Regions from separate parts of the Microbacterium triticisoli genome, predicted to be linked through region 2. Evidence: riboswitches for the same ligand, from Rfam matches in the RefSeq annotation. Region 2 holds a riboswitch; each other region holds the start of a gene.
The links. Region 2 has a riboswitch for thiamine pyrophosphate ahead of OED01_RS01420 (ECF transporter S component). Riboswitches for the same ligand answer to the same signal wherever they lie in the genome.
Positions count from the first base shown of each region.

Region 1: linked by a shared signal. The riboswitch ahead of thiM (hydroxyethylthiazole kinase) and the one ahead of OED01_RS01420 (ECF transporter S component) in region 2 are both predicted to bind thiamine pyrophosphate.
Region 3: linked by a shared signal. The riboswitch ahead of OED01_RS05965 (MFS transporter) and the one ahead of OED01_RS01420 (ECF transporter S component) in region 2 are both predicted to bind thiamine pyrophosphate.

Region 1 covers NZ_CP107546.1:2,097,805-2,103,997, forward strand. Annotated here, with positions in the region: gene thiD (bifunctional hydroxymethylpyrimidine kinase/phosphomethylpyrimidine kinase) at 1-1,332, opposite strand, end outside; gene thiM (hydroxyethylthiazole kinase) at 1,329-2,177, opposite strand; TPP riboswitch at 2,168-2,261, opposite strand; gene OED01_RS10380 (cupin domain-containing protein) at 2,286-2,723, opposite strand; gene OED01_RS10385 (pyridoxine/pyridoxamine 5'-phosphate oxidase) at 2,720-3,316, opposite strand; gene OED01_RS10390 (glycoside hydrolase family 3 N-terminal domain-containing protein) at 3,340-4,500, opposite strand; gene pheT (phenylalanine--tRNA ligase subunit beta) at 4,707-6,193, opposite strand, start outside.
Region 2 covers NZ_CP107546.1:281,975-288,167, forward strand. Annotated here, with positions in the region: gene OED01_RS01410 (ABC transporter ATP-binding protein) at 1-603, shown strand, start outside; gene OED01_RS01415 (D-alanyl-D-alanine carboxypeptidase) at 811-2,757, opposite strand; TPP riboswitch at 2,818-2,927, shown strand; gene OED01_RS01420 (ECF transporter S component) at 2,920-3,585, shown strand; gene OED01_RS01425 (ABC transporter ATP-binding protein) at 3,593-5,044, shown strand; gene OED01_RS01430 (energy-coupling factor transporter transmembrane component T family protein) at 5,041-5,820, shown strand; gene OED01_RS01435 (aminoglycoside 3'-phosphotransferase) at 5,822-6,193, opposite strand, start outside.
Region 3 covers NZ_CP107546.1:1,208,041-1,214,233, reverse strand. Annotated here, with positions in the region: gene OED01_RS05980 (GyrI-like domain-containing protein) at 1-156, shown strand, start outside; gene OED01_RS05975 (serine hydrolase domain-containing protein) at 153-1,265, shown strand; gene OED01_RS05970 (DUF1304 domain-containing protein) at 1,271-1,663, opposite strand; gene OED01_RS05965 (MFS transporter) at 1,660-3,003, opposite strand; TPP riboswitch at 2,994-3,087, opposite strand; gene OED01_RS05960 (CPBP family intramembrane glutamic endopeptidase) at 3,099-3,926, opposite strand; gene trmB (tRNA (guanosine(46)-N7)-methyltransferase TrmB) at 3,923-4,648, opposite strand; gene OED01_RS05950 (DUF3097 domain-containing protein) at 4,681-5,514, opposite strand; gene OED01_RS05945 (TPM domain-containing protein) at 5,663-6,193, shown strand, end outside.

The DNA of each region.
Region 1 (6,193 bases), 1.6 Mb from region 2:
TCGCGGGTCATCCCCGCCTGCGAGCCGCGTGGCGACCGCGGACGACAGCGAGCATCCGGTGCCGTGCGTGTTGGCTGTCGCGATCCGCGCACCGGGGAACTCGTGCACAGTGACCCTGTCGGCGTCGACGAGCGCGTCCGGGGCCTCGTCTCCCGGAAGGTGACCGCCCTTGACCAGGACGGCGGCACCGATGCGCTCCGACAGCGTCCGTGCCGCGGCGAGCGCGTCGGTCCAGCCGTCGACCGCGCGACCTGCCAGGACCTCGAGCTCGGCGAGGTTCGGCGTCACCAGGTGCGAGCGCGTGAGGAGTGCGCCGAGGGCCTCTTCGGCATCCGCGTCGAGAAGTCGGTCGCCGCTCGTGGCGACCATCACCGGATCCACGACCACGATCGCCGGCCGCTGCGCGTCGAGCCAGTCGATCACGGTCCGGATCACGTCGGCGTTCGCAAGCATGCCGATCTTCACCGCGTCGATCACGATGTCGTCCGAGAGCGCATCGAGCTGGTCGCGGAGGAAGGAGGGCGGCGGCACGTGCACGGCCCGCACGCCCTGCGTGTTCTGCGCGGTCAGCGCGGTGACGGCTGCCATGCCGTAGCCGCCGTTCGCGGCGATCGACTTGAGATCCGCCTGGATCCCCGCGCCGCCGGACGGGTCGCTGCCGGCGATGCTCAGCACCCGCGGCGCGGACCCTGAACGCCAGCGCCGCACGAACTCGGCGGCCGCGGTGCGCGGGTCGTCCGCGGCGCAGAGCGCCGACACGACCGCGACACCGGCCGCTCCCGCATCCCGCAGAGCGATGGTGTCGTCGAGTCCGACGCCGCCGATCGCGACGCACGGCAACGGACTCGCGACGGCGAACGCCTGGAACCCGTCGATCCCGAGCGGCGCAGGATGGTCGGGCTTCGTGCGGGTGGGGCGGATGACGCCGACGCCGAGATAGTCCACGGTTCCCGCGGGCAGCGCGCGCACGGCTTCCAGATGCGCCGGGTTGTTGGCCGTCAGGCCGATGAGCGCATCCGGGCCGAGCAGCTCTCGGGCGCGGATCACGGAGGCGTCGCGCTGTCCGAGGTGCACGCCGTCCACGCGCGCGCCCAGCGCACGCGCAGCGAGCGCCGCCTCGAGGCGATCATTCACGACGAGCGGCACGCGTCCGTCGATCACCTGCGACAGTGCGACGAGCTGGGCCGTGATCTCGGCATCCGTCGCCGTCTTGTCGCGCAGCTGGACGATGCGCACGCCGCCGTCCACGGCCTGCCTGACCGTCTCGACGACGCCGCGTTCGCCGCAGAGCGCAGGGTCGGTCACGAGGTAGAGCGACAGGTCCACGGTCATCGGGTCGCCTCCTCGATGCGTGCCGCGACGGCGAGGTCGTCCGAGTCGATGGCGGCGAGCGCGTCGAGCAGGGCGACGGCGAAGGTCCCTGGGCCCTCGGCTCGGGTCGCCGCCCGCTCGGCGGCGATCGTGTACACCAGGTTCGCGGCGGCGACGGCCGTCAGCGCGTCGGCATCCGACTCCCGAGCGGTGCCGAGGAACGCGGCCATCACCGCACCGAGCGCGCATCCGCCGCCCGTCACCCTCGTCAGCAGGGCATCACCGTTCGCGATGCGGATCACCCGCCGGCCATCCGTGATCAGATCCACAGGACCCGACACTGCGACGACGCTGCTGTGACGCTCGGCGAGCGTGAAAGCGGCGTCCGCGGCGGCATCCGTCGTGTCGGTCGTATCGACGCCGCGCCCGCCACTGCCGACACCTGCCAGGGCGAGGATCTCGGACGCGTTCCCACGGATCGCGGTGGGGCGCAGCGCGACGAGCTCGTGGGCGAGACCGGTGCGCACGGGCAGGACACCGATCGCCACAGGGTCAAGCACCCATGGTGTACCGCCCTCGGCGGCTCCGTCGACCGCTTCTCGGGCGGCCGCGCGCTGTTCGGATCGCGGAGAGCCCAGGTTGATGAGCATCCCGGACGCCATCGAGGCGAACATCCCTGCCTCGTCGACGATGTCGACCATGGCGGGGGCCGCACCGAGGGCGAGCAGCACGTTCGCGGTGAAACCGGTCACCACCGCGTTCGTGATGCAGTGGGTCAGCGGAGGAGCCGCGCGCAGCTCCTCGAGGAGGGTCGCGGCCTCGGTCACGAGGCCGGTTTCGGAAATCGGACGCAGAAGATCGCTCAACGCGACATCCCTTCGCTAGTACGAACTAGATCAGGTTCGACGGGTCTGTTCTCAGCCGCGGTCGCGGCACCCCGTGTCACTGCCTCGCAGTCTAGTGCGACCGATCGGTCATCCCTTCGCCCACGGCATCGGACGACCCTCGGCGCGCTCCGAGTCGTCGGGCAGGTGCGGGAGCTGCTCGCCGCCGGCGCGGATGCACAGCCAGCGCAGTTCGCCGTCGCTGTCCGGCCGCGCACGCCATGTGCGCCAGACGCCCTGGCCGACGCGGATGACCGTGCCCGCCTCGACCTCGACGACGTCGTCGTCCAGTCCCATCTGTCCGCGTCCGGCGAGGAACACGTACAGCTCTTCGACACGCTCGTGCGTGTGCCAGTAGCCGGCTTCCTCGCCCGCTAGCAGGGCGTTGGCGGTCATGCCGATGTACTGCATCGTCAGCTCGTGATCGACCACGCGACGTCCGTCGCGCGAACGCGACGGCGCGAATCCGCCGAAATGGTCGCGCCATGCGTCCGGTGCTCCGATGCTGATCACTTCGTAGTCGCTCATGCGATGCGCTCTCCGCTCTGCTGTGGTTCGGTGTGGCCGGTGGCGATGCGGTGGGTCCAGCCCGTGTCTGTCCGCTCGTACACGAGGCGCAGATGCCGTCGATCGACGGCCCCCTGCCAGAATTCGACGCGATCGGGGACGAGCCGCCAGAGCAGCCAGTCCTCCGGGGCGATGCCGTCGCGCGCGGCGGGCGACCGCGCGGCGAGATCCGCCGCACTGTCGGCGGCATCCGCCTGGACGACCGAACCGCGCACCCGTACGGCGCGCATCACCGGCTGCCACCAGAAATCCAAGGCGGCCACCGGCCGCGCGGCCAGCTGCTCGGCCTTTCGGGACGCGCGATGACCGGCGAACGCCCAGCCGCGGCCTCCGACGTCCTTGAGGATCACGGTCCTGGCGTCCGGTGCTCCCTCCGCATCGACGGTCGCGAGCGTCATGGCGTGCGGCTCAGGGACGCCGGCCTGGACCGCTCCGACGATCCACTCGACGAACAGCGTCTCCGGATCGTCCGGCACGGCGGCCGGATCCGGATCCGGAGGTGTGCCGGTGAGCGAGGGCAATCCGCGCAGCCAGTCGGCCGGAGAAGTCGTCATGCGTCCATCCTGGCGCAGGCGGCTCAGGTGCGGGCCGCGTCGGCGAGTGCCGCCACGCGTGCCGCCGCCTCGGACACGCGAGCCGCGAAGCGGGGATCCGACTCGGCGCGGACCACCAGGGCATCGATGATCAGCCCCGCTGTCTCAGGAGTGGACCCGGCGATCGTCAGCACCATGTCCGCGCCGGCGGCGACCGCGGTGACGGCGTTCGCGACGGGGTCGGCATAGGCCGGATCGCCGGACGAGAGCAGCATGCCGAGGTCGTCGGTCACCGCGACGCCCTCGAACCCGAGTTCGTCGCGGAGCACGCCGTACCACTCCGGCGACAGCGTCGCCGGAAGCGGGGACACCTCGGTGAACCTCAGGTGCCCCATCATGACGAGCTCCGCACCGGCGTCGATGCCGGCGCGGAACGGAAGCGCGTCGACGGTTCGCCATTCGGCCAGCCCCATCCCGGTCGTCGGGATGCTGTGGTGCGAGTCCCCCTCGGCCGCGCCGTGCCCGGGGAAGTGCTTGAGGGTCGTGGCGACGCGTCCGCGCTCCCCCGCGACGATGGCCGCGACACGATCGGCGACCGCCTGCGCGTCGGTGCCGTAGGACCTGCTGTGGATGAAGGAGCCGTCGGAACGCGGCACGTCGGCGACGACGCCGAAGTTGATGTCGATCCCCGCGTCGTCCAGCAGTTGCGCCCGAGCGGCGAACGCGGTCTGGGCGGCTGCGGGCTCCTCGCTCTTCAACGTGCGGGCGGAGGGCAGCTGATCCCAGGGCACACGGGCGACCGCGCCGCCCTCCTGATCGGTCGCGATCAGGGCATCCGCGGATGTCGCGTGCACGGCGTCCGTGAGCGCGCGCAGCTGCTCCGGCGCACCGGGGACGTTGTTGCCCATGAGGATCAGCCCTCGCGGTCCGCCTGCGGCATACGCGGAGAGCGCCGCCGAATCGGTGCCGGCCGCATACCCCATCACGATGAGCGCGGCCCGTTCGCGCAACGGCATCCGGTCGACGCGTTCCGCGGCCTGCTCGAGCGGGGTCCTCGGAGTCGGTGACGGTGTCGGCGTCGAGGTCGCCGATGGCGGCGCTGACGCGTTCGGCGACGGCTGCGCGTCCGGTGCGCATGCCGCAAGACCGAGGCCCAGCGACACCAGCACCGCGACGGACAGGAGGCGTCGCCGTGAGATCGTCATGCATCCATCCTGCGCTACTCGCTCGCTCGTCGAGCGATTACGGCGAAGCGACCGAGACGAACGGAGTCACTGCTGCTCAGCGATCCGCCCGTTTCGGCTCGCTTCGCTCGCTCAACGAACGAGGGGGTGTGGTACCCGGCTCGCCTCGCCGCTCAACGAACGAGGGCTGGGGCCTCGTGCCTTCGCCACTGAACGAACGAGACAGGTCACTCCCGCAGGGTCGCTCCGAAGCGCTCGGCGGCGACGGCGACTCCGGCGAGCTTCGCCTCGGTCGCCTCGGCAGCGGTCAGCGTGCGGTCCGGCGCGCGGAAGCGGAGGGCGAACGTCAGGCTCTTCGTGCCATCGGGAAGCCCCTCGCCACGGTAGTCGTCGACGAGTCGCAGCGATTCGAGCAGGTCTCCGGCGCCCTCTACGAGCGCCGCGCGCACATCGCCTGCGGCCGCTGCGGCCGGCACGACGAGCGAGACGTCCTGCGTCGCCGCGGGGAACGTCGACAGGCTCTCCGCCACGACACCGGCGCCCGCGAGCTCCAGGATGCCGTCGAGATCCAGTTCGAGCACGACGGCGCGTCCTGGCAGATCGGCGTCGGCGGCGACGTTCGGATGCAGTTCACCGACATAGCCCACCTCGGCGCCGCGCACGCTCAGCACTCCGGTGCGCCCGGGGTGCAGCGCCGCGCGCTGCCCCTGCACGACGTCGATCTCGACGCCGGCGGCCACGGCGATCACCTGTACCGCATCCAGCGCCTCGCTGAGCCCGTACGCCTCGGCCGCACGGCCGGGCTGCCGAGCAGTCACGTTGCCGGCGAACAGGGCCGCGATGTGGCGGCGCTGTGGCGGGATCGAGGCGTTCAGAGCGGCGAGCGTCTCGTCCGTGGGCCGCTCACCGAGCGGCGGCACTTCCTCCGTGCCGTACCGGACGTCGGCCTCGGGGAGGAACACGATGCCCGCCTCGAAGATCGCGATGTCGGTCAGTCCTCGTGCGATGTTGCGGTGCGCGATCTGCAGGAGGCCGGGAACGAGCGAGCGGCGCAGGAACGGCGCCTGTCCGTCGAGCGCGTTGGCCAGGCGGATGCTGGGAAGGTGCTCCCCCGTCGCCGATCCGTGCAGGTCGTTGTGCGCCTCGGTCGTGAACGGGAACGCCGGGGTCTCGACGAGGCCGGCGGCGGCGAGGGCGTTCGCGACGCGTCGGCGGCCGTGCTGCATCGCCGTGAGTCCTCGGCCGGACGGCGGCGTCGGAAGAACCGACGGGATGCGGTCGAGCCCGTGGATGCGGGCGACCTCCTCGGCGAGCGTCCACTTGTCGGTGAGGTCAGGGCGCCAGCTCGGCGGGATGACGAACCAGCCGTCCGAGGTCTCCGCGACCTCGGCGCCGATCGTCTCGAGGGCGTCGACGATCTCGGCATCCTCGTAGTCGACGCCGATCAGCCCCGGCACGAACTCGGCCGGAAGGTCGATCCCGGCGATCTCCACCTCGGTGTACAGCGCTCCACCGACCTCATCGAGCGTGCCTCCGGCGAGCTCGACCATCAGGTCGGCGACGCGACGTGCCGCCACGAACGGGATCAGCGGGTCGACGCCGCGTTCGAAGCGCTTGGACGCCTCGCTGGGCAGCTTGTGCCGTCGCGCCGTACGGGCGATCGACACCGGGTCGAAGTTCGCGGCCTCGATGAGGACGTTACGCGTCTCGTCGC
Region 2 (6,193 bases):
TCGCGCACGGGAATGGTGCTGCAGGATCCGTGGCTGTTCGCCGGATCGATCCTGGAGAACATCCGGTACGGTCGTGCGACGGCGACCGACGAAGAGGTGCTGGCGGCGGCGAAGGCGACCTACGTCGACCGGTTCGTCCACGCACTTCCCGAGGGCTACGAGACGGTTCTCGACGAGGACGCCTCGAACGTGTCGGCGGGTGAGCGTCAGCTCATCACGATCGCCAGGGCGTTCGTGTCGCAGCCGTCGATCCTCATCCTCGATGAGGCGACGAGCGCCGTCGACACCCGCACCGAGCTGCTGCTGCAGCACGCCATGGCTGCGTTGCGTCAGGGCCGAACCTCGTTCGTGATCGCGCACCGTCTGTCGACGATCCGCGACGCCGACCTCATCCTCGTGATGGAGCACGGCGACATCGTCGAGAAGGGCACGCACGACGAGCTCATCGCTGCGCAGGGAGCCTACTGGCGCCTGTACCAGTCGCAGTTCGAGCAGGCCGCGACCGACATCGATGCCGAAGAGGCGCTCACCGCAACCCCGGTCGTCGTGACCGGCGAGGCAGAGGAAGCGGCCGAGGCCGAGTCGGAGTCCGAGCGGGCCTGACCCGCAGACGGAGGGTCGTCACCCCACGGGGTGGCGGCCCTCCGTCGCGTCCGGGCGCCGGGGCACCTGGTCATATCGGGGGTGGTGAGGCGACCAATCGCGACAGCCCGGTCTGCGTGGGCGCCCGGGGCGCCGGGAGGGGTCGCGTGTGGTCGTGTCCGGCACGGTGAAGCGACCACGTGTGCCACCTCGGGCGCGATTTCCGCGTCAGCTCGTGATGCCGAGCAGCTCGAACGGGTGCGTCAGTCGCCACCACGCGCTCGGGCCTTCGATCTCGTCGGCCAGCACGACGGGAACCTCCGTCGCGTTCACCGGGCCGGTGACGATGACGGACCCCACGGGGGCTTCGGTGTCCCTGGTCTCTCCGAGGTCGAAGGTCACCTCGGCAGTCGGTGCCGCCGTGTTCCAGAGCACGACGTTCGCATCGGCATCCGTCACGATGTCCGAGCTCGCACCCCAGGCGGTGCTGACCTGGCCGACGACAGTGCCGGCGTCGACGGCGGGACCCTGCGCGTTCAGTTGCTCCTCGACCTGCGCGTACAGCGCCCGGCTGGCGGCGAGGCGCTCGTCGTTGTTCTTCTGACCGAGCACCGCCGCATAGATGCGGACGTCCGTGTCGCCGACCGTGACGTCCTTGCCGCTGAGCAGGTTGTAGTCGCCGTCCAGCGAACCAGTCTTGAGGCCCACGAAACCTGGGTCGGCGAGGAGGCCGTTCGAGTTCGTGACCAGACCCGCACCGGCCAGGTCGACCGACCGGGTTCCGACGATCTCCGCGAAGACGGGATGCGCCATGGCGATCGAGGCGAGAGCGGTCAGAGACTCCGGGGAGGCGACGTTGTTCTCGTTGCGACCGGAGGGGGTGACGATGTCGATCTCGTCCAGGCCGCGGGCGGACAGCCATGCCTCGGCCGCGGCGGCGAACTCGCGGTCCGATCCCCAGATCTCCTCGGCGAGACGATCGATGTAGTTGTTGGCCGATCCCAGCAGGATGCCCTGCAGCATCTGGTACTCGGTCAGCACGCCGTCGACCGGAACATCCAGCGCCGACTGGTCATCCCGCAGGTACGACCAGTATTCGCGGGAGTCGCCGCGGTCGAACGCGAACTCCGGCCCCTGCTCGCCGGGCTGCAGCGGCATGGCGTCGAGCACCATCATCACGGAGACGACCTTGGTGATGCTGGCGATCGGGGCGGCCTCCGGCGTGGATGCCGCGGCACCGACGCCCGCGACGCTCACTCCCGCGCTCCCGGTCGCAGGCCACGTGAGCGCGGCGGCCCCGGCGGCTGCGGGCTCGACCGTGACGGCTTCGATGGTGGGCGGCAGTTCGTGCAACGGCCAGAGCAGCACGGTCGCCGTGTACGCCACACCGAGGGCGACCAGCGTCCCCAGCGGGATGAGGATGCCCGGTTGCAGGAATCCGCGCCGTGGAGCACCGACGAGCAGGTCGGGGGCGTCGTCCGTGCTCTGCGCCTCGAGCGGTGCGGCCTGGGTGGCGGCCTCAACGGCGGCCGGGTCCACCCACAGCAGTGCGGTCGGCGGCGAGTTCTCATCGGCCCAGGCGGCCTGCGGCTCCGCCTGATCATCCTGCTCCGTGAGCAGCGACGACAGCGCGGCGTCGTCCTCGGGGGGCGCGACCTCGGTCGGCACGGATGCGGCGGCCGCGGACATGGGCGGCGCGGAACCTGCGGCGACGACCACGCCGGAGTCAGAGAGCTCGGACGTGGTGGTCCCGGACGCGTCCGATGCACGTGCGCCCGGCGCAGACGGAGCGCCACGGGTATCGATCGCCTCGGCAGGCTCGCCTTCGAACGGGACGTCCGCGGACACGTTCGTCCCGGAGCCGACTACGGCGCCGCTTCGCGCGGTGTCCGAATGGCCGGACTCGGCAGAGGCCTCCGGTTCGGATGCGTTCACGGCGGACGAACCGGTCGTCACCGGAATCGCACGGGTGGCATCCGCGTCCTCAGTCGTACCGTCGTCGACCGCGGCGGTCTCCGCGACGATCTCGGCTTCCGAGACGACCTCGGCAGCGGCGACTTCGGAGGCCGCGGCGTCGAGGTCGGCGTCCACGACCGTCGGGATGGCCCCGGTGCGCCGTCGGTGCTCGCGACGCGTCAGGGCGCCGCCGCCGTCGGTCTGCTCATCGAGGGTCACTTGAATACGGTACCGAACCCGTATGTGACAACGCCGCATTGGCCGAGGAGTAAGATCGACCCCACAACCCACGGGAGTCCGGCGAGCCGGGCTGAGAGGAAGCGATCCGCGCTTCGACCGTCGAACCTGATCCGGATCATGCCGGCGCAGGGAGGAGAACAGATGAGCACGTCCACGTCCGCATCCGCTTCCCACGAAGCGAAGAATGCCGCCACCACCCCCGCATCCGCTGCGACCAGCCCGCACCGCTGGCGGGTCGTCGACATCGTCGTCGCCGCCGTCCTCGGCGTCGCGGTCGGTCTGCTGTTCTGGGGATGGAACATCATCGGCGGGGCCTGGTTCGGCGCCGCCGACGCGCTGACCCCTGGCCTCGGCGGCATCGCCGTCGGCATCTGGCTGATCGGCGGCGTCATCGGCGGGCTCGTGATCCGCAAGCCCGGCGCGGCCTTCGTCGTCGAGGTCGTCGCGGCGATCGTCTCGATGCTGATCGGCAACGTGTGGGGCGTCTCCACCGTGCTGTCGGGTATCGTCCAGGGGCTGGGAGCCGAGCTGATCTTCGCACTGTTCTTCTACCGCCGCTTCGGCATCGTGGTCGCGATGCTCGCCGGCGTCGGTGCCGCGGCAGCCGCATGGGTGTTCGAGCTGTTCTACGGCAGCTCGCCGAACATCCTGAAGTCGCTCGAGTTCAACGCGATCTACCTCACCACTCTCGTGATCTCGGGGGCGATCCTCGCCGGCGTGGTCGGGTGGCTGCTCGTCCGAGCCCTCGCCGTCACGGGGGCGCTGAACAGATTCGCGGCCGGGCGAGAGCTCGTCCGCGAGGTCTGAGCTGAGTATGAACGCCCCCGCCCGCGTCCAGGCCGAGGGCTGGGGCTGGAAGTACGCGGGCCGCAGGCGTCCGGCCGTCAGCGACGTCACGTTCACGATCGAACCGGGCGAGCGTGTGCTGCTGCTCGGCGCGTCCGGTGCGGGCAAGTCGACGCTGCTCGCCGGTCTCGCCGGCGTGCTCGGCGACGCCGACGAGGGGCAGCGCACCGGGTCCCTGCGGATCGACGGCGCGGCCCCCGAATCCGCTCGGGGCCGCACGGGGCTGGTTCTGCAGGACCCGGACGCCGGAGTGGTGCTGTCCAAGGTCGGCGACGACGTCGCGTTCGGATGCGAGAACCTCGGTGTGCCGGCATCCGAGATTCCCGGCCGCGTTGCCGAGGCTCTGGAGGCGACCGGACTCATCGTCCCGCTGACCCGCGCGACCAAGGCGTTGTCGGGCGGGCAGAAGCAGAGGCTCGTGCTGGCCGGCGCGCTCGCGATGCGCCCCGGGCTGCTGCTGCTGGACGAGCCCACGGCCAACCTGGACCCCGCCGGTGTCCGCGAGGTGCGCGCGAGCGTCGAGCGCGCGGTGGACTCGACCGGAGCGACGCTCATCGTGGTCGAGCACCGCACTCCGGTGTGGGCGGATCTGATGACCCGCGTCATCGTGCTCGCCGCCGACGGCGGTCTGCTCGCCGACGGGTCGCCGTCTCGTGTCTTCGCGGAGCACGGGGCGGCGCTGGCCGATGCCGGCGTGTGGGTTCCGGATGCCGAGATCCACCTGCCCGAGCTCGACGCCGCCACCGGGGCGGCGGTCCTCTCGGCATCCGATCTCGCGGTCGCTCGGGAGCCGCGCACGATCGTCCAGGCCGGCCTGGACGTGCAGATCCCTCGGGGCAGCGCGACGGTCGTCTCGGGGCCCAACGGCGTGGGCAAGTCGACGCTGGCGCTCACACTGGCGGGCCTCATCCCGGAGCGTTCCGGTGAGGTGATCGCGGCAGCGGACCTCGCGGGTCGTTCCGGCCGTCGGCCGTTCCGATGGTCGTCGCGCGAACTGCTGACCCGTATCGGCACGGTGTTCCAGGAGCCGGAGCACCAGTTCCTGACCCAGACGCTGCGTGACGAGCTGGCGGTCGGGCCGAAGGCCCTCGGCTGGGACCGGGCCAGGACGGATGCCGTCGTCGACGCCTTGCTCGACCGGCTGGGACTCGCCCCGCTCGCGCTCGCCAGCCCGTTCACGCTGTCCGGCGGTCAGAAGCGCCGGCTCTCCGTGGCCACGGTGCTCGCGGCATCCCCCGAGGTGATCGTGCTCGACGAGCCGACGTTCGGACAGGATCGCCGTGGGTGGATCTCGCTCGTCGCGCTCCTGCAGGAGGAGATCGCCCGCGGTCGTACGATCGTGGCCGTCACGCACGACGAAGGCGTGATCCGCCACCTCGGCGGACACCGCATCGCTCTGGAGAGCCGGGTGAACGCATGAGCGCCGTCGAGGTCGAACGGACGACTTGGCTCGACGGCGTGAACCCGGTGACGAAGGTCGTGCTCGCACTCGTGCTGTCGATCCCGCTGTTCGCATCGATCGACGTGACCAGCGCCCTCGTCGCGATCTCGCTGCAGTTGCTGTGCCTTCCACTCACCGGCCTGAGCGTCGGTACGGTGCTGAAGCGCCTGCTCCCGATCGTGATCTTCGCTCCGATCGCGGGGCTCAGCATGCTCCTCTACGCCGAGCCGGCGGGCCGGATCTACTGGAGCTTCGGGTTCGTCACGATCAGCGACGACTCGATCTCGCTCGCGATCGCCGTGAGCCTGCGCGTCCTCGCCCTCGGCCTGCCGACGATCCTGCTGTTCGGTCGGACCGACCCGACCGAGCTCGCCGACGCCCTCGCCCAGGTCGCCAGGCTGCCGAGCCGGTTCGTGCTCGGCATCCTGGCCGGAACCCGGATGCTGGGGCTCTTCCTCGACGACTGGCGCACGATGGGCCTCGCCCGTCGGGCACGTGGCGTCGGTGACACCGGCGCTCTGCGGAGGTTCTTCTCGATGGCGTTCGTGCTGCTGGTGTTCGCGGTGCGCCGCGGAACCAAGCTCGCCATGGCGATGGAGGCCCGCGGCTTCGGGTCCGGCATCGAGCGGACCTGGTCGCGGACGTCGCGCCTGCACCCCCGGGACGCCGTCGCCCTCACCGGCGGGTTCGCGATCATGGCGGTGTCGATCGCGGCGGCGGTCGCGGTCGGCTCGTTCCGGTTCGTGTGGAGCTGAGTCAGCCCGCGTTCCACAGATCCCGGTAGTAGGCCAGCCGTTCGCGGTCGGGCTCGACGCCGTACGCCTCGATGAGGGCGTCCTCCCATCCGGCGCCGACGTTCCACTCCGTGCTCATCGACGCCACGGCGATGTCCGCCCAGCGGTCGCCGACGCCGAGTGCTGCCAGGTCGACGTGGGCGATGGGTCGCCCTGCGTCGTCGAGCAGAGTGTTGGGCATGCAGGCATCGCCGTGGCACACGACGAGCCGGTCGATCTCCGGGGCATCGCGCAGGGCATCCGGGAGGCGGATGCCTCGCCGCTCCGCGTTCGCGAAGCGGCTCGCGACGCTCCACTCCCACGGGCACTCGTCGACGGGGAGCGCGTCGTGCAG
Region 3 (6,193 bases), 930 kb from region 2:
CTGGAGCGCATGCACGACGAGTTCATCCCGCAGAACGCGCTGTCGCTGACCGGGCGACACCACGAGATCTACTTCAGCGATCCGCGCAAGGGCGACCCTGCCAAGCGGCGCACGATCCTCCGCCAACCCGTCACCCGAGGAGACGAGACGTCATGACCGACCTGACCGGACTGCTGGACGACCACGTCGCCCGAGGTACCGCGCCCTGGATCATCGTGGCCGACGGCACGGCGGACGGACGCCTCGACATCACCACCGCCGGAGACGTCGCCGACGACGCGATCGTCCGGATCCAATCGATGACCAAGGCGGTGACGGCGGTCGCGGCCCTGCGCCTCGTCGCGGACGGACGCCTCGGTCTGGACGATCCCGTGGAGCGGTGGCTGCCCGAGCTGGCGGACCGGCGCGTGCTGCGGACGCCGATCTCTCCGCTGACGGACACCGAACCGGCGAACGCCCCGATCACGGTTCGCCATCTGCTCACCAACACCTCCGGATACGGCATGGTCGCGACGCCCTCACCGCTGAAGGACGCGATGATCGCGAACCGGACAGAAGCGTCGCAGGAGGCCGTCGCACTGGGCGCGCAGGACTGGCTGAACGCGCTCGCCGAGCTTCCGCTGGCGTTCAACCCAGGCCAGGGCTGGCGCTACCACCATTCGTTCGGCATCCTCGGCATCCTGCTCTCGCGACTGACCGGAGGTCCGCTCGAGGCGCACCTGACGACGGACGTGTTCGAGCCGGTCGGGATGGTCGACACCCGTTTCACCGTTCCGGCGCAGGACGCCGATCGGTTGCCCGCCGCGTACGGGCGCGATGGCGACGGGACCCGGTACGAGATCGAGCCGCGTGCCGGCGGTTTCTATGTCTCCCCCGCCCCGTTCGATGTCAGTCACGCCGAGCTCGTCTCGACCGCGCGCGACTACGCGGCGTTCGCGCGGATGCTCGCCGCGGGCGGCAGGATCGACGGCCGTTCGTTCGTCTCCCCCGAGCTGCTCGCCGAACTGCGGACCGATCGGATACCCGACGCGCTGAAGACCCCGGACAGCTTCTTCCCCGGGTTCTGGGACGGTCTGGGCTGGGGTTACGGCGTGGCGGTCGTGACGGCAGGCGAGCATGCGGGACGCTTCGGCTGGTCCGGCGGGCTCGGCACCGACTTCTTCATCGACCCCGACGGGACGTTCCGGATCGTGTTGACGCAGATGGAGATGGGACCCGCCGTCATGGCGCTGTTCGACGACCTGCAGGGGTCGCCGGGCCGCTGAACGGCTCAGCCGATCGCGACGCCGATCGCCGTCGCGATGACCGCGAGCAGCGGCAGCGTGCCCTGCATGGTCGCCGCACGCGCCTTGGAGCGGTCCGACAGGATCAGCACCAGCGCCGCCGCCAGCATCATGCCGGTGCCGGCGAAGACGAGCGTGAGTCCGACGGTGGTCGCCCCGACGATGTACATCCCGACACCGAGGAACGCCGTGAGCGCGAGGAACAGGTTGTAGAAGCCCTGGTTGAAGGCGAGCGCCTTCATCGTCTCGGCATCCGCCTCGCTCGCGACGCCGAACACCTTCCGTGTCGACGGCTCCGTCCACTTCAGCGACTCGAGGGCGAAGATGAAGACATGGAAGGCGGCTGCCGCTGCGGCGAGGATGAGCCCTGCGATGATCATGCTCTGATTCTGTCGTCTTTCGCTGCCTCCTGGGCCGCGACGGGCCGATCGACCGGGCGTGCGATCACGGCGCCAACCACTCCGAGGGCCGCGGCGACGATCATGATCGCCGCCACCGGCCACCAGTGTCCCGTCGCCGCGACCAGTGCCGTGGCCGCGAGCGGCGTCAGCCCTCCACCGATGACCCCGGCGATCTCGCGGCCGATCGAGATACCGGAGTAGCGGCGGCGCGCGGGGAAGAGCCCTGCGAACCACAGCGGCTGCACGCCGTCGGCCGCCGCGTTCACGATGCCGATCGTGACGGCGACCACCCCGATGATCGCCGCCGCGCTGCCGCCGTCGAGGATGAGGAACAGGGGAACGGCGAGCAGGCCGAGCCCGGCGAGGCTGCACGCCGTGAGCGTCGTCATGCCGATCCGCTCGCCGAGCGCACCCCAGACGGGGCACATCACCGCGGCGAGCGCCGCCGCGACCAGCACTGCCGTCAGGGAAACCTGAGCCGAGAATCCCAGCACCGTCGTCGCATAGCCGAGGAAGAACACCGTGATCGTGTAGAAGCAGGCGTTCTGCCCCGTCCGTACGAGCACGACCGAGATCACGTTCCGCGGCGCGCTGAGCGCCTCACGCAGAGGTCGCCGCCGCTCGACGCCGTCATCACCGGCGAGGAACTCCGGGGACTCCGTCACGCGGCGCCGCAGCACGAGCCCGACGACGACGAGCAGGATGCTGGCCAGGAACGGCATCCGCCAGCCCCACTCGAACAGCGCCGCCTCGTCCAGCAGTGCGACCACCACGACGAAGGCGAGATTGCCGAGGATGAGGCCGACGTACAGGGAGGCCGCGACGATCCCGCCCCGCAGACCGCGCCCGCGCGGGGCGTGCTCGAGCGCCATCAGTATCGCACCCGGCCACTCTCCGCCTGCCGCCAGGCCCTGGACGAAGCGCAGCGCGACCAGTGCGATCGGCGCGAGCACACCGATCTGCGCGTATCCGGGCAGCAGACCGATGCACACCGTGGCGAGGCCCATCACCAGCAGCGTCGCCGTGAGGACCGGCCGGCGCCCGAACCGGTCCCCGAGGGACCCTGCCAGCAGACCGCCGAGCGGACGGGCGATGAATCCGGTCGCGAACGTGGCGAACGACAGCAGGATGCCGATCAACGGGTCCTGGGCCGGGAAGAAGACCACGGGGAAGACCAGCGCGGCCGCCGTGCCGTAGAGGAAGAAGTCGTACCACTCGAAGGCGGTGCCTGCCGCGGCGGCCGCTAGCGCGAGCCTGCCTCGCCCGGCAGGGCGCTCTGTGGTCGGGTGGACGGGCTCGATGAGTGCGTGCGTGTGCATCGCGACATCCCTTCGCTAGTACGAGCTAGATCAGGTTCGACGGGTGTGATCTCAGCCGCGCGTGCGGCACCCCGTGTCACTGCAGACGAGCTTAGCTATACGAGGAAGATCGGCAGCATCCCCGGGTTGTGCGCGTGCACGAGCACGGCGAACACGACGGCATCGAAGAGCAGGTGCACCGTGACGACGTACGCCAGCGAGTGCGTGCGCAGGAAGATGAATCCCTGCAGCAGCGCGAACGGGATCGTGAGCAGCGGACCCCACTCGCGATAGCCCAGCTCCCACAGGAACGACACGAAGACCACGGCCTGCAGGACATTCGCCACGGCGTCGGGGAAGTGGCGACGCAGCAGCGCGAAGACCGTGCAGATGAAGAACAGTTCGTCCCAGATGCCCACGGCGCCGACACCGACGAAAAGTCGGAGGATGAGCTCCGGGGTGTCGACGACGGGCCAGTTCTGGTAGACGCCGCTGGTGATGAAGTAGAACGGCAGAATGAGCCACCCCAGTGCCAGGACTGCCGCGAGCCAGCCCCACTGCAGTCGACCCCAGCGCTGTCCTGTGCGCCACGGGAACGAGATCGCACGGTCGCGGTAGACGTACCGCGAGACGAGGTAGGGGACGACCACGGCTCCGCCGAGGGCCAGCGTGAAGCGCAGCATGGCGAGGTTGTCCAGCTCGGCCGCGAGCGGGATGACGCTCACGATGAGCATCCCGATCGCGATGAGCGACAGGTCCCGCGTCAGCGACGGCGCGGCTACCGTCACGGCGCGCCGCTCGAGCATCCATGCCGCTCCGACACCTGCGGCCAGCAGCACCCAGCCGAGCCACGCCCACTGCACGACGAAGAAGGCCGGCGCCGCGAGGCAGACCAGCGCAGCGGGTGCGATCCCCCAGCGGGACCGGACGACGGTCGTGCTCACGCGCGCGGCTTCCGGCGGTACGTGAGATCGCGGATCTCGCGCCCCTTCGTGATTCCCTTGCGCTCGAACGCGGTCATGGCACGGCCGTCGAAGCGATCGCCCCACTCCCCCTCGAACGCGCGCTCGAACAGCGGCTCGGCGTCCAGCACCTCGCGCATCTGCAGGGCGTAGTCCTCCCAGTCGGTAGCCAGACGCAGCAGCCCGCCGTCGGCGAGCGCCCTGGCGGCCGTCGCACCGAATCCATCGCGGATCAGTCGCCGCTTCGTGTGCCGCTTCTTGTGCCACGGGTCGGAGAAGAACACCCAGACCTCGGAGGCACTCGCCTCCGGGAGATAGGTCGCCAGGACCTCAGGTGCGTTCGCCTCGACGAGCCGCAGATTGCGGACGCCCGCCTTGTCGGCATCCAGCATCGTGCGCGCGAGCCCGGCGCGGAACACCTCGATCGCCAGGAAGTCGTCTTCGGGGCGCGCGGCGGCAGCAGACACGATCGCGTGGCCCTGGCCGGACCCGATCTCGACGATCAGCGCCGCGTCGCGGCGGTACTCGGCTGCGACGTCGAGTCGCGCATCGGCATGGACGCTCGTCGAGGCGATGGCGCGCGGAACATCGAGCAGGTAGTGACCGGAGAGTTCCTCGAACGCCCGCTCCTGCGCCTCCGACATGCGGCCGCTGCGGCGGACGAAGGACACGGGTTCATCACGGAACGTGCGGGGCTCGGGCATACCTCAAGGGTAGTCGCGGCGGCGAGGCGTCCTCACGGGGCGGTGACGAAGTCGATGAGCTCCTCGATCCGGCCGAGGAGCGTCGGTTCGAGGTCGCGATAGGTGGTGACCTTGCTCAGGATGGCCTGCCAGGCGCGGGCGATGTCGGCCTGGTCCTCGTGCGGCCATCCGAACGCCTTGCAGATGCCCACCTTCCACTCGATGCCCCGAGGGATCTCCGGCCAGCGCGCGATGCCCAGCGCTTCCGGTTTCACGCACTGCCACACGTCGACGTACGGGTGCCCGACGATGCGGACGTGTGCACCGTGCGGTCCTCGTGCGACGGCTTCCGCGATGCGCGATTCCTTGGACCCGGGGACGAGATGGTCGACGAGCACACCATAGCGGCGTTTCGCGCTCGGCGGCTCGGCCGCGAGCAGCTCGTCGAGCAGGTCGACGCCCTGCAGGTACTCGACGACGACGCCTTCGACGCGCAGGTCGGCGCCCCACACCTTCTCGACGAGTTCGGCGTCGTGGCGGCCTTCGACGAGGATGCGGCTCGGCAGCGCCACGCGGGCGCGCTGGTCCGCCACGACGAAGGATCCGGATGCCGTCCGTCGGGGCCCCTTGTCCTTGGGAGCAGGCGGGACGAGTCTGACGGGTTCGCCGTCGATGAGGAATCCCCCACCGAGGGGGAACAGCCTTCTGCGCCCCTTCCAGTCCTCCAGCTCAACGGTGCCCGACTGCACCTTCGTCACCGCGCCGCAGAACCCGTCGTCCGCGACCTCGACGACGAGGTCGGCCTCCGCGGGGACCTCTGGGATCTGCTTCGCGGCGCGTTCGCGCCAGCCCTTCGCGAGCACATCCGCGCCGTACCTGTCCTCCATGCCTTCCAGCGTATGCGGCTCCGAACCGCTTCCCTGCGACGACACAGACAGTTTCCGTACAGTCGGTACCCTCGGTTCACGTCAGTGAATAGACTCGTGCTCAGTGGGGGCCCAGCGTCTCCCTGGAGGGAGCAGAATGCGGTCACGGATGACGATCATCCTGGGGATGATCGTGGCGGTGTTCGCCTCCGGATTCCTCGCCTCGAGCGCCGTGGCGACACCACCGGTCACACTGGATGCCGGGTTCGTGACCGACGAAGCCGGAGTGCTCAGCGCTTCTGAACTCGACGCGGCGAACGCACGACTGGACACGCTGAGCGACGCATCCGAGGGCGACCTGTACGTCGTGATCGTCGACGAATTCACGGACCCGTCCGACAACGTCGAATGGGCCGACCAGACGGCGATCGACAACGGGCTGGGCGCCGATCAATACCTGCTCGCGATCGCCGTCGAGTCCCGTCAGTACGCCCTGTCCGCCGACGGCGAGGGGCCGCTCAGCGACAGCCAGCTCGATACGATCACGCAGGCGATCGAGGACCGGCTTCGCGACGGTGACTGGGACGGCGCCATCGTGGCGGCCGCCGATGCCTTCCCCGGCCCGTCGAACGCGGGATGGATCCTGCTGTTCGTCCTGATCGCCGCCGCGGTCGTCGTGCTGATCATCTGGCTCGTGGCG